4 regions of the Streptomyces sp. NPDC033966 genome follow, and region 2 is predicted to be linked to each of the others. Evidence: riboswitches for the same ligand, from Rfam matches in the RefSeq annotation. Region 2 holds a riboswitch; each other region holds the start of a gene.
The links. A riboswitch is a leader RNA that binds a small molecule or an ion and turns the genes downstream of it on or off. The one in region 2 is predicted to bind cobalamin.
Positions count from the first base shown of each region.

Region 1 (3,063 bases), on a different contig from region 2:
ACAGCGACCAGTCGGCGTCGGCGTTCACGCGGCGCATGAACTCGTCCGGGATCCAGTGGGCCAGGTTGAGGTTGTGCGTACGGCGCTGGTCCTCGCCGGTGTTGTCGCGGAGCTCCAGGAACTCCTCGATGTCCGCGTGCCAGGTCTCCAGGTAGACGGCCGCGGCGCCCTTGCGGCGGCCGCCCTGGTTCACGGCGGCGACGGAGGCGTCGAGGGTCTTCAGGAACGGCACGATGCCGTTGGAGTGGCCGTTGGTGCCGCGGATCAGCGAACCGCGGGCGCGGATGCGGGAGTAGGAGAGGCCGATGCCGCCGGCGTGCTTGGACAGGCGCGCCACCTGGTGGTAGCGGTCGTAGATCGAGTCCAGCTCGTCCAGCGGGGAGTCCAGCAGGTAGCAGGAGGACATCTGCGGGTGGCGCGTACCCGAGTTGAACAGGGTCGGCGACGACGGCAGGTAGTCGAGCCGGCTCATCAGGCCGTACAGCGAGGCGACTTCCTCGACGGCCTGGACGCTCTCGTCCTCGGCGAGGCCGCAGGCCACGCGCAGCATGAAGTACTGCGGGGTCTCGATCACCTGGCGGGTGATCGGGTGGCGCAGCAGGTAGCGGCTGTGCAGGGTGCGCAGGCCGAAGAAGCCGAAGCGGTCGTCCGCGCCCTCGGCGAGCGCGTGCTCGACCAGCGCGTTCAGACGGGCGGCGTGGGCGGCGACGAACTCGGCGGTGCGGTCGGCGATCAGGCCCTCGCGGTGGCCGACGACGACGGACTCGGCGAAGGACGTCGCGCCCTGCCCGGCGGCCTCGTCGGCCACGGCCAGCGTGAGCAGGCGGGCGGCGAGGCGGGAGTAGGCGGGGTCCTCGGAGATCAGGCCCGCCGCGGCCTCGGTGGCCAGCCCGCGCAGCTCGGCCTCGTCGGCGGAGGCGCTGCGGCCGCGCAGGGCGGCGGCGGCGATCCGGCCGGGGTCGGTGTCGGGGAGGTCGGCGGTCAGCTCGGTGAGAGTACGCAGCAGCGCGGCCCCCGGGCCTTCGGTGGTGTCGCCAGAAACGGACTCGGCGCGCGGTGCGGAAGGCGCGATGGTCACGGCGGGAGCTCTCCCTCGCTCGGCCCGGTCATCGGCGGGTGGGGCGCGGGGAGGCGCATGCGGGCGCGACGGGATCGCGTACACACCGCATGGCGTCCACCGGCCCAACCGCGAGGCCCGGACGTGTCGGCACCCGGTTCGGTCGATCCGGGCGCACTGTCGGCAGGTCCTCGGACTTTTCATACCGTTGCGGGACAGTTCCGGATTCGCACCGGATTCCCCTGCGGCGACAGCGAGGATGAGCATACATGTGGTGGGCCGGGTCTGTGTGACCCCCTAGATGTTGTGTCGCCCGCGACTCCGCGTCCCTCTGGCGTACCTCTCCGCTATCGTCGGAGACAGCACCGTCGAGGAAGGCGAGCGAGGCATGACCCTCATGACCGACCATCCCCACATGACGACCGAAGCGTTCGAGCACCTGGCACGGATAGCGGCCCGCGAGGAGGAGGGGCTGCGGCTGGAATTCATCGGTGGGGTGCTGAGGAGCAAGGCGATGCCGGACGGGGACCATGGGCGGATCATCGTGTGGCTGTCCCGGATCTGTATCCAGCACCGCCCAGGGTTCTGGCTGCACGCGGGGCAGGGGATCAAGGCCGAACAGTACCGGGGCGGGCGCGCCATTCCGGATGGAATCCTGGCGCATGAGGACGCGTTCGTCGGGCAGGGCGACTGGGTGGATCCGGGCCCGATCCTGATGGCCGTCGAGGTGACCTCGTGGGACTCCGACACCGAACGGCGCGACCGGGTCGAGAAGCCGCGCGCGTATGCCGAGACCGGCATCCCCGTCTACCTGCTCATCGACCGGCTCAAGTGCCAGGTTCTCGTCCACAGTGACCCGGACGGCACATGCTACGAGACCGTACGCACCGTTCCCTTCGGTAAGGAAGTCACGCTCCCCGACCCCGTCGGCATCACCCTCCAGACCGAGCCCCTCAAGGACTGGGTGCGCTGACCCCGGCTGCGCCGAAGGGCCCCGCCGGAGGTCCGGCGGGGCCCTTCTGGCTCCTCAGCAGCAGCGGAAGCCCTCGCGCGGGTCCGCCTCGCGGGCGTCGGTGCGGGCCCGCTCGAAGGCGCGCCGGGTCAGGACCTCGGCGTCCGGGTCGTGCGAGCGGGCGTGCGCCACGTAGCGGTCGTACGCGGCCTCGCCGGAGAACTCCCGTACGTAGAACCGGGCCTTCGCCAGCGCCCCGCGCACCCCGCTCACGCGACCGGCTCCTTGGCCTTGCCCCCGCTCCCGTCGAGGCCGGCGGCCGCGAGCTCGGCCTTCTCCTCGGCGGTGGCGATGAGCCCGGCCGGGGCGATGATCTTCGACTCGGTCCACGGCACCTCGGAGAGGCGGACCGACCCGGGGGCGGAGACGGCCTTGAGGCAGACCCGGGCCGCGTCCACCAGCACGATGATGATCAGGACCGCGAACAGCGCCGACAGGACCCCGTCGACCGTGGCGTTGGTGACCACGGTGTGCATGTCGTCCATGTTCTTGGCGGGCGGCAGCACCTTCCCGGCGTCGATGCCGGTCTGGTACTTGTCGCGCTGCGCGAAGAAGCCGACCTTCACGTCGTCGGAGAAGATCTTCTGGTAGCTCGCGGTGAGGGTGACGGCCACGTCCCAGGCCAGCGGAACGCCCGTGACCCAGGCCCACTTGAGCCGCCCGGACTTGACCAGCAGCGTGGTGCAGACGGCCAGGGCGACCGCCGCGAGCAGCTGGTTCGCGATGCCGAACAGCGGGAAGAGCTGGTTGATGCCGCCCAGCGGGTCCTTGACGCCGACCCACAGGAAGTAGCCCCAGCCGCCGACGACGATGGCGCTCGCGAGCCACACGCCCGGCTTCCAGCTGACGTCCTTGAAGGACTTGTGCACGTTGCCGAGGGTGTCCTGGAGCATGAACCGGCCGACGCGGGTGCCGGCGTCGACGGTGGTCAGGATGAACAGGGCCTCGAACATGATGGCGAAGTGGTACCAGAAGGCCTTCATCCCGGCGCCGC
Region 1 covers NZ_JBVIRQ010000001.1:526,167-529,229, reverse strand. The annotation lists gene ACZ518_RS02425 (ribonucleoside-diphosphate reductase subunit alpha) at 1-1,078, opposite strand, end outside; adenosylcobalamin-variant (AdoCbl-variant) riboswitch at 1,235-1,311, opposite strand; gene ACZ518_RS02420 (Uma2 family endonuclease) at 1,446-2,030, shown strand; gene ACZ518_RS02415 (YbdD/YjiX family protein) at 2,085-2,282, opposite strand; gene ACZ518_RS02410 (carbon starvation CstA family protein) at 2,279-3,063, opposite strand, start outside.
Region 1: it holds a riboswitch for cobalamin, as region 2 does, so the genes downstream of both, ACZ518_RS02425 (ribonucleoside-diphosphate reductase subunit alpha) here and metE (5-methyltetrahydropteroyltriglutamate--homocysteine S-methyltransferase) in region 2, are expected to answer to the same signal.

Region 2 (3,063 bases):
GGAGTCGCCGGGACCTCCCCGGCAGTGGTGCTGGCCCTGACCGCCTCCGCCACCTCCACGATCCGGATCGGCTCCGGGGCCGTACAGCTCGGCCACCGCACGGCGCTGTCCACGGTCGAGGAGTTCGGCCTGATCGACGCCCTGCACCCGGGCCGCCTCGACCTGGGCCTGGGCCGCTCGGCGGGCCGGCCTCCGCAGCGGGCCGGGGAGGCGGAGCCCTTCGTCGGACACACCCCGAACGGGCTGCGCATCCCGGAGCGCTTCTCCTTCGCGCACGTGGCGGGCCATCCCCGGTTCGTGCTCCAGCAGAAGCTGCTGAACCTGCCCGGTGCCCAGCCGCAGGACTACGGCGAGCAGGTCGACGACGTCCTCGCGCTGCTGCGCGGCGAGTACCGGTCCGGCGAGGGCATCGAGGCGCACGTCGTCCCCGGCGAGGGGGCCGACGTACAGGTGTGGATCCTGGGCAGCAGCGGCGGCCAGAGTGCCGAGACGGCCGGCCGCAACGGCCTGCGGTTCGCCGCGAACTACCACGTCAGCCCGGCGAGCGTGCTGGAGGCGGCCGAGGGCTACCGGGCCGCGTTCAAACCCTCCGCCGAACTGGACCGCCCGTACCTCACCGTGTCCGCCGACGTGGTCGTGGCCGAGGACGACGCCACGGCCCGCGAACTGGCCGCCGGATACGCGCCCTGGGTACACAGCATCCGCACGGCCGAAGGCGCCATCCCCTTCCCGTCCCCGGGAGAGGCGCGGGCGCTGACGGGCCCCTGGACGGACGCAGACCGGAAGGTGGTGGCCGACCGGGTGGAGACACAGTTCGTCGGCTCGCCGCGGACCGTCGCCGATCACCTCGAACGGCTCCAGGAGGCCACTCGCGCCGACGAGCTGCTGATCACCACGATCACGCACGACCACGCCGACAGGGTCCGCTCCTACCGTCTCCTGGCCGAGGAATGGCGCCGCCGCTGACGCGCCCGCCGTCAGGCGCACGTCTCGTTTCACCATCCGAAACGTGGACATCTCTGTCGATGGCTTGGGCACACCCCGTAGGGTGGCCGGTGCAGCTGGTTCGCCCCGTCCGCCAGGCGGGATGCGTCGTAAGAGGGAACCCGGTGGGAATCCGGGACTGCCCCGCAGCGGTGAGCGGGAACGACCGCCGTCATACGCACTGGGTCCGGGACGGGCCTGGGAAGCGACGGCCAGTAGGTGCCCGCCGGGAGACCGGCAGGCGTGCCCGCGAGTCCGAAGACCTGCCCGTTGCCCGTGCCCGGCCCATGCCGTGCGCGGATATCCCGGTGACCTCGTGGGCGGGTCGGCGTACACAACGAGACGGGCGACCGCGCTTGCCGCGCGACGTCGCGACCGTCCGTTGCCGGTACTCCTTCGCGCCTTCGTCCCCTCGCCGGGATCTCAGGGATCCATCTCGCGAAGGAGATCTCCGTGACCACCAAGTCCGCAGCCGCGGCAGCAGGCGCCACTGTTTACGGCTACCCCCGCCAGGGCGGGAGCCGTGAGCTGAAGAAGGCCATCGAGGGCTACTGGAAGGGCCGTGTCACGGCCGAGGCCCTCCGCACCACCGCCGCGGAACTGCGCCGTACCAACTGGCAGCAGCTCGCCGGCGCCGGCATCACCGAAGTGCCCACCGGGGACTTCTCGTACTACGACCACGTCCTGGACACCACCGTCATGGTCGGCGCGATCCCCGCCCGGCACCGGGCCGCGGTTGCCGCCGACGCCCTGGACGGCTACTTCGCGATGGCGCGCGGGACGCAGGACGTGCCGCCGCTGGAGATGACCAAGTGGTTCGACACCAACTACCACTACCTGGTGCCGGAACTCGGTCCGGACACCGTCTTCACCGCCGATCCCGCGAAGCAGGTCGCCGAGCTCGCCGAGGCCCTCGCTCTCGGCCACACCGCCCGTCCCGTCCTGGTCGGGCCGGTCACCTACCTGCTGCTGGCCAAGCCTGCACCCGGTGTCGCAGCGGACTTCGAGCCGCTGACGCTGCTCGACCGGCTGCTGCCCGTGTACGCGGAGGTCCTCGGCGCACTGCGTGCGGCCGGGGCGGAGTGGGTGCAGCTGGACGAGCCTGCCCTGGTGCAGGACCGTACCCCGGCCGACCTGGGTGCGGCCGCCCGCGCGTACCGCGAACTCGGAGCCCTCACCGACCGGCCGAAGCTGCTGGTCGCCTCGTACTTCGACCGGCTCGGCGACGCCCTGCCCGTCCTGGCCAAGGCTCCCGTCGAGGGCCTCGCCCTCGACTTCACCGGCCCGGCCGCCGCCAACCTCGACGACCTCGCCGCCGTCGGCGGACTGCCCGGCAAGCGGCTGGTCGCGGGGGTCGTCAACGGCCGCAACGTCTGGGTCAACGACCTGGAGAAGTCCCTGGCCACGCTCGGCACCCTGCTGGGCCTGGCCGACCGGGTGGACGTATCCGCCTCCTGCTCCCTGCTGCACGTCCCGCTCGACGCCGCGGTGGAGAAGGACGTCGACCCGCAGATCCTGCGGTGGCTGTCCTTCGCCCGGCAGAAGACCGCCGAGATCGCGACCCTGGCGAAGGGCCTCAGGTCCGGCACCGCGGCGGTGGCCGGTGATCTGTCCGCCAACCGGGCCGCCCTCGCGTCCCGAGCGGCCTCCCCCATCACGCACGACCCTGCCGTCCGTGCCCGCACCGCGGCTGTGACCGACGCCGACGGCCGGCGCTCCCAGCCCTACGGCCGGCGAGCCGCCGCCCAGCGGGCCCATCTCGGCCTGCCACTGCTGCCCACCACCACGATCGGGTCCTTCCCGCAGACCGACGAACTGCGCGTGGCCCGCGCGGACCTGCGGGCCGGGCGGATCGACACTGCCGGGTACGAGGCACGTATCAAGGGTGAGATCGAGGAGGTGATCTCCTTCCAGGAGAAGACCGGCCTGGACGTCCTGGTGCATGGCGAGCCCGAACGCAACGACATGGTCCAGTACTTCGCCGAGCAGCTGACGGGGTACCTGGCCACCCAGCACGGGTGGGTCCAGTCCTACGGCACCCGGTACGTGCGGCCCCCGGTGCTGGCCGGCGACATCTCC
Region 2 covers NZ_JBVIRQ010000009.1:296,659-299,721, forward strand. The annotation lists gene ACZ518_RS25875 (LLM class flavin-dependent oxidoreductase) at 1-966, shown strand, start outside; cobalamin riboswitch at 1,059-1,257, shown strand; gene metE (5-methyltetrahydropteroyltriglutamate--homocysteine S-methyltransferase) at 1,438-3,063, shown strand, end outside.

Region 3 (3,063 bases), on a different contig from region 2:
GGAGATCCGCCTGCACCCCGCCGCCGGGCACGACGACGCGGGGCAGAACGTCTACCAGGGGCCCAGGCTCCAGAAGATCTACCTCAGCAAGCTCAAGGGCATGGCCATGACCGGCGACTACGAGGGGTACGTGACCTTCGGCGCCGCCTTCGACACCCAGCCGACCTACAACACCTCCGTCCTGCACTCGCCCGAGCGGCTCGTGCTGGACTTCCCGCACCCCGACACCTGCTGACCCGCGGACGGCCCGGAGCCGCCCGGTCAGCGGTGTTCGGGGTTGGGGAAGTCGAAGCGGCAGCCGGCGTCCCACAGGGATCGCTGGTTGCCGTGGGCCGGCATGCCGCCGGCGCGCTTGAGGAGCGCCGCCAGGTGCATCAGGTTCCACGACATGAACGTGGTGTTCCGGTTGGTGAAGTCGTTCTCGGGACCGCCCGAGCCCGGGTCCAGGTAGGAGGGGCCGGGGCCGGCCTCGCCGATCCAGCCCGCGTCGGCCTGGGGCGGGACGGCGTAGCCGAGGTGCTGGAGGCTGTAGAGGATGTTCATGGCGCAGTGCTTGACGCCGTCCTCGTTCCCCGTGATCAGCGCTCCGCCGACGCGCCCGTAGTAGGCGTACTGGCCCTGCTCGTTCAGCAGCGAGGAGCAGGCGTAGAGCCGCTCGATGACCTGCTTCATGACGGAGCTGTTGTCGCCGAGCCAGATCGGGCCGCACAGCACCAGGATGTCGGCGTCCATGATCTGGCTGTAGAGGACCGGCCACTGGTCGCTCTCCCAGCCGTGGTCGGTCATGTCCGGCCAGACGCCGGTGGCGATGTCGTGGTCGACGGCGCGGATCAGCGAGGTGCGGGCGCCCGCCGACTCCATGACGGCCCGGCTCTTCGCGATCAGGCCCTCGGTGTTGCTGGTCTCGGGAGAGCGTTTGAGGGTGCAGTTGACGAAGACGGCGGAGAGGTCCTCGTAGCGGGGGCTCTGGTCGGCTGCCATGTCCTCCACCGTGCCGGGCGCCCGGCGGGCGGGCCAGCGGGCCTGGCCCGTCCGGGGTGTGCCGCGGGGCGGCGGCCGGGTGGCGGCCGGGGTGGCCGGATCGGTCCGGGTTGTGACGGTCCGTGCGGGCGACTAGGGTCGTCTGGCCTTGGTGTTCGGGAAACCGGTGGAAGACCGGTGCGGCCCTCGCCACTGTGATCGGGAAGTCCGGCTCCACTCTCCCCCAGACTCCGTCCGGGAGGTGCCCCCACCGCGGGAAGCCACTGGGCCCGCGCGGGAGACCGCACGGTCCCGGGAAGGCGGAGCCAGGGCATCAGTACCCGTGAGCCAGGAGACCGGCCGGGGCGCGTCGTCCATCCACGAGGTGCTGGAGAGGTCTCCCAACCCATGCATATAGCCGAGGGGTTCCTACCCCCTTTGCACGCGGTCGCCTGGGGCGCCGCGTCCGCCCCCTTCGTCGTCCACGGGGTCCGCGCGCTGACCCGCGAGGTGAAGGCGAACCCGGAGAGCACGCTGCTGCTCGGGGCGTCCGGCGCGTTCACGTTCGTCCTGTCCGCCCTGAAGATCCCTTCCGTGACGGGCAGTTGTTCGCACCCGACGGGGACGGGGCTCGGGGCCATCCTCTTCCGGCCGCCGATCATGGCGGTGCTCGGCACGATCACCCTCCTCTTCCAGGCGCTGCTGCTGGCCCACGGCGGGCTCACCACGCTGGGCGCCAACGTCTTCTCGATGGCCATCGCCGGGCCCTGGGCCGGCTACGGGGTCTACCGGCTGCTGCGGAAGTCCGGCGTGCCGCTGATGGTGACCGTCTTCGCCGGCGCGTTCTTCGCCGACCTGGTCACCTACTGCGTGACCTCCGTCCAGCTGGCGCTGGCCTTCCCCGACCCGGCGAGCGGCTTCCCGGGCTCCCTGGAGAAGTTCGCGGGCATCTTCGCCGTCACCCAGATCCCGCTCGCGATCAGCGAGGGCCTGCTGACGGTGCTCGTGATGCGGCTGCTGATGCAGTCCAGCAAGTCCGACCTGGTCCGGCTCGGGGTCGCGAAGCTGACCGGCGGCAAGCAGGCGAAGCAGGAGGCGGCGCTCTGATGAGCAGGAACGCGAAGATCAACACCCTGCTGCTGCTCCTGGTGGCGGCGCTGGCCGTCATCCCGCTCGCGCTGGGGCTCGGCGACGGCAAGGAGGAGCCGTTCACCGGCTCCGACGCTCAGGCCGAGGCGGCCATCACCGAGCTGAAGCCGGACTACGAGCCCTGGTTCTCCCCGCTGTACGAGCCCCCGTCGGGCGAGGTCGAGTCCGCGCTGTTCGCCCTCCAGGCGGCACTCGGGGCGGGCGTGCTCGCCTACTACTTCGGCGTCCGCAAGGGCCGCCGCCAGGGCGCGGCGCAGGCCCTCGCGCGGGCCGAGGCCGAGGCCGAGGCCGAGCCGGCCCGCCCGACCCCGGAGTCGTAGCCGGTGCTGCCGATCGACGTGGCGGCCCACTCCAGCCGCTGGCGGGGCCGCCACCCGCTGGAGAAGGCCCTGCTGGGGCTCGGGCTCACCGTCACCGCGGTGTGCCTGCCGCCCTGGCCGGGCGGGCCGCTGGTGGCCGCCGCGACCCTGGCCGTGCTGCTCGGGCCGGCCGGGGTGGCCGGGCGGCAGCTGTGGCGGGCCTTCCGGATCCCGCTGGGCTTCTGCGTGACCGGGGCACTGCCGTTGCTGGTGTCGGTGGGCGGCCCGGACGGGTTCCTCGCCCTCGCCCCGGACGGGCCCCGGCACGCGGTGGAGCTGCTGCTGCGCACTTCGTCGGCCTCGCTCGGGGTGCTGCTGTTCGCCTTCACGACCCCGGTCTCGGACGTGCTGCCCAGGCTGGTGCGGGCCGGGGTGCCGGCGCCGGTGGTGGACGTGGCCCTGGTGATGTACCGGATCGGCTTCCTGCTGCTGGACTCGATGGCCCAGGTCAGGCGCGCCCAGGCGGCCCGGCTCGGGCAGACGGGCCGGGCGGCGGTGTGGCGTTCGCTGGCCGGGCTCGCGGCGACCTCGTTCGTCCGGGCCTTCGACCGCGCGGCCCGGCTCCAGGAGGGGCTGGCGGGGCGCGGTTACGACG
Region 3 covers NZ_JBVIRQ010000001.1:297,918-300,980, forward strand. The annotation lists gene ACZ518_RS01410 (AMIN-like domain-containing (lipo)protein) at 1-235, shown strand, start outside; gene ACZ518_RS01415 (flavodoxin family protein) at 262-981, opposite strand; cobalamin riboswitch at 1,114-1,339, shown strand; gene ACZ518_RS01420 (energy-coupling factor ABC transporter permease) at 1,369-2,067, shown strand; gene ACZ518_RS01425 (energy-coupling factor ABC transporter substrate-binding protein) at 2,067-2,429, shown strand; gene cbiQ (cobalt ECF transporter T component CbiQ) at 2,433-3,063, shown strand, end outside.
Region 3: it holds a riboswitch for cobalamin, as region 2 does, so the genes downstream of both, ACZ518_RS01420 (energy-coupling factor ABC transporter permease) here and metE (5-methyltetrahydropteroyltriglutamate--homocysteine S-methyltransferase) in region 2, are expected to answer to the same signal.

Region 4 (3,063 bases), on a different contig from region 2:
GCCATGCCCATCTCGACCATGTGCACGGGGACACCGGCCTGGGCGAGCCGCAGCGCGGCGACGGAGCCGCCGTAGCCGGTACCGATCACGAGGACCGGGACGCGGGCGCCGGATTCGATGGGCCCGGCGGCGGTGGTGGTGGCCGGTTCGGCATGGGCCGGGGTGACGTTGACCGCCAGCGCCATCGCTCCGAGAATAGAACCAGTTCCAGCGATGAATCCGCGGCGGGTGACACCTCTGGATACCTTGCTGTGCAGGTTTTTGTCACTCATGTGACGTTCCTCACTCTCGATGGAGTGGGAACAAGTTCTACTGGTGAAAGCCTGCTAAGTCACTACACGCGTCGCGGTGACTTCCGGCTGATTCCGTTCCATGGGGCGCTGCCGAGAGCGCTGCTGCGGGCGCTGCGGCCGCAGGGCTCAGGACAGGCTCCAGTGGCCCACGTCGTCGCCCAGTCCCCGGTCCAGCGCGAACTGCACGGCGGCGAGGCGGGCGCCCTCGGGAAGCCGGAAGGTGACGAACCCGGACGCCGAATCCCCGGGCACCAGGGTGACGGTGTCCGGCAGGCTCGGCCCGGCACCGGTCGCGGTGCCCGTCCCCGTGAACCGCTGCCCCTCGGTGTCGAGCAGGTGCGCGGCCGGCGCGGGGGAGTCCTCGTACGGCACCGTCCCGGTGTTCTCCAGCCGCAGCTCCACCGCCACCAGCCGGTCCGGTCCGGCGCTGCCCGCGGGGTCGACGACCCGGGTCAGGGTCACGTCGAGCCGCTCCCCGGCCCGGTCCCCGTCGAGCGAAACGGTCTCCCCGGACCCGTCGGGCCCGGCACCGACGAGCAGCAGCACGAGGAGGGGCCCCAGCAGGCGCCCCGGACGGTGGCGCACGACGCCTCCCAGGCTCGGCGGTCCACCCCCTCCCCGCCCACGATCCTCCGCCCGCCCCGCTCCCGCCACCGGCGACGCGGAAAATGGATTGGATCTTCCGGCCGCTTCATGGCAGGGTGTGACCCACCGAAGGGGTATAGCTCAGCTGGTCAGAGCGCTGGTCTCCAAAACCAGATGTCGTAGGTTCGAATCCTGCTACCCCTGCCAAGCCTGAACGGGCATTTCTTGTCGAAAGGACCCCGGGAGACCTCTCCCGGGGTCCTTTTTGTCGTCTGGTGGGGACAGGGTGGGGACAGGATCCTGGAACGGCTCGCCCACCCCGGTGAGAAGGCCCCCGAACCATCCGGGTGGCCCGCCACCCCTCCGCCGCCCCTTCCGGGGGTGAAGATCGCGTCTGGCAGACTTGGCCTGGTTGTCCCGGCGGTGCAGGACAGGAAACCGGTGTGATTCCGGTGCGGTCCCGCCACTGTGACCGGCCGCCGCGTGCGCGCGACGGCCGGGAGTCAGACACTGACGCACCGCCTCTTCACTTCGACCGGGGACGAGGATCCCCCGGAGAGGCCTCACCATGTCGCGTGTCCGCGCCGCCGTGCGCTCCTTCCTGCCCTTCGCCCTCGTCGTGCCGCTCGCCGCCTGCGGCGGGCCGCCCGGGGCCGAGCGGTCCGCCGCCGGGGCGCAGACCGCGCCCGGGTTCCCGTACACCGTCACCAACTGCGGTGTCAGCAGCACCTACCAGGCGCCGCCCGAGCGCGCCGTCACCATGAACCAGCACGCCACCGAGATCATGCTCGCCCTCGGGCTCCAGGACCGGATGGCCGGCACCGCCTACCTCGACGACTCCGTGCTGCCCGCCTACCGGCCCGCCTACGACAGGATCAAGGTGCTGGCGAAGGAGTACCCCTCGAAGGAGGTGCTCCTCGGCGCCAACCCCGATTTCGTCTACGGCGGTTACGCCAGTGCCTTCGACAAGGGGCAGGGGCGGGACCGCGAGGGGCTGGCCAAGGCCGGCATCGGCTCCCGGCTGAGCGTGGAGTACTGCACCGAGGGCCCGGTCGGGCTCGAACAGCTGAAGACCGAGATCACCGAGGTCGCCCGGACCTTCGGCGTGCCCGAACGCGGTGAGGCCCTCGTCCGGGAGGAACAGCGGCGCGTCGACGCCGTCAGCGCGCGGGTGAAGGACCGGGCCCGGCCGTCCGTCTTCGTCTACGACTCCGGCGAGGCCTCCGCCTTCACCTCGGGAGGCAACGGCATCGGCAACGAGATCGTCTCCCTCGCCGGGGGCGCGAACGTGTTCGCCGACCTCAAGGACACCTTCGGCGACGTGCCGTGGGAGAAGGTCATCGAACGCGGACCCGAGGTCGTCCTCATCTACGACTACGGCGGCACCACCGTGGAGGCCAAGAAGCAGCGCCTGTTGAACGACCCGGCGCTCGCGCAGGTTCCCGCGGTGAAGAACCGGCGGTTCGCCGTGCTGCCGCTCTCCTCCGCCGTGCTCGGCGTGCGCGTCGCCGACGCCGTCGAGTCCCTGGGCCGCCAGCTGCACCCCGACGCCCCGTGAGGCGCGGACTCGCGCTCGTGCTGCTCGCCGCCGCGCTCACCGCCTCGGCGGTGGCGGGGCTGGCCCTGGGACCCGTACGGATCCCACCCGGCCAGGTCGTCGACATCGTCCTCGGCGGCCCCGGCGCCCGCGGGGCCTTCGCCTCCATCGTGTGGGACGTGAGGATGCCGCGGGTACTGCTCGGGGCGGTCGTCGGGGCCGGACTGGCCGTGGCCGGCGTCGTCCTCCAGGCCCTCGTGCGCAACCCGCTCGCCGACCCCTTCCTGCTCGGCGCCTCCTCCGGGGCCTCGGCGGGGGCGGTGCTGGTCATCGTGTTCGGTGCGGGCGCCGCCGGAGTCGCGGGCGGGATCGGGCTGCCGGCCGCCGCCTTCGCCGGGTCCATGGCCGCGCTCGTCGCCGTCTACGCCATGGCCCGGCGCGGCGGCACCATGACCACCGGCCGGCTGATCCTGGCCGGGGTGGCCGTGCAGTACATCCTGTCCGCGCTGACCAGCCTGGTCCTGGTCCTCTCCGCGCACCCCGACCAGATCCGCACCGCGCTGTTCTGGACCCTGGGCGGCCTCGGCGGGGCGCGCTGGGACGAACTCTCCCTGCCGGCCGTCGCGCTGCTCTTCGGCACGGCCCTGC
Region 4 covers NZ_JBVIRQ010000002.1:494,877-497,939, reverse strand. The annotation lists gene ACZ518_RS07730 (GMC oxidoreductase) at 1-272, opposite strand, end outside; gene ACZ518_RS07725 (DUF4352 domain-containing protein) at 420-878, opposite strand; tRNA gene ACZ518_RS07720 (tRNA-Trp) at 1,009-1,085, shown strand; cobalamin riboswitch at 1,274-1,411, shown strand; gene ACZ518_RS07715 (ABC transporter substrate-binding protein) at 1,447-2,436, shown strand; gene ACZ518_RS07710 (FecCD family ABC transporter permease) at 2,433-3,063, shown strand, end outside.
Region 4: it holds a riboswitch for cobalamin, as region 2 does, so the genes downstream of both, ACZ518_RS07715 (ABC transporter substrate-binding protein) here and metE (5-methyltetrahydropteroyltriglutamate--homocysteine S-methyltransferase) in region 2, are expected to answer to the same signal.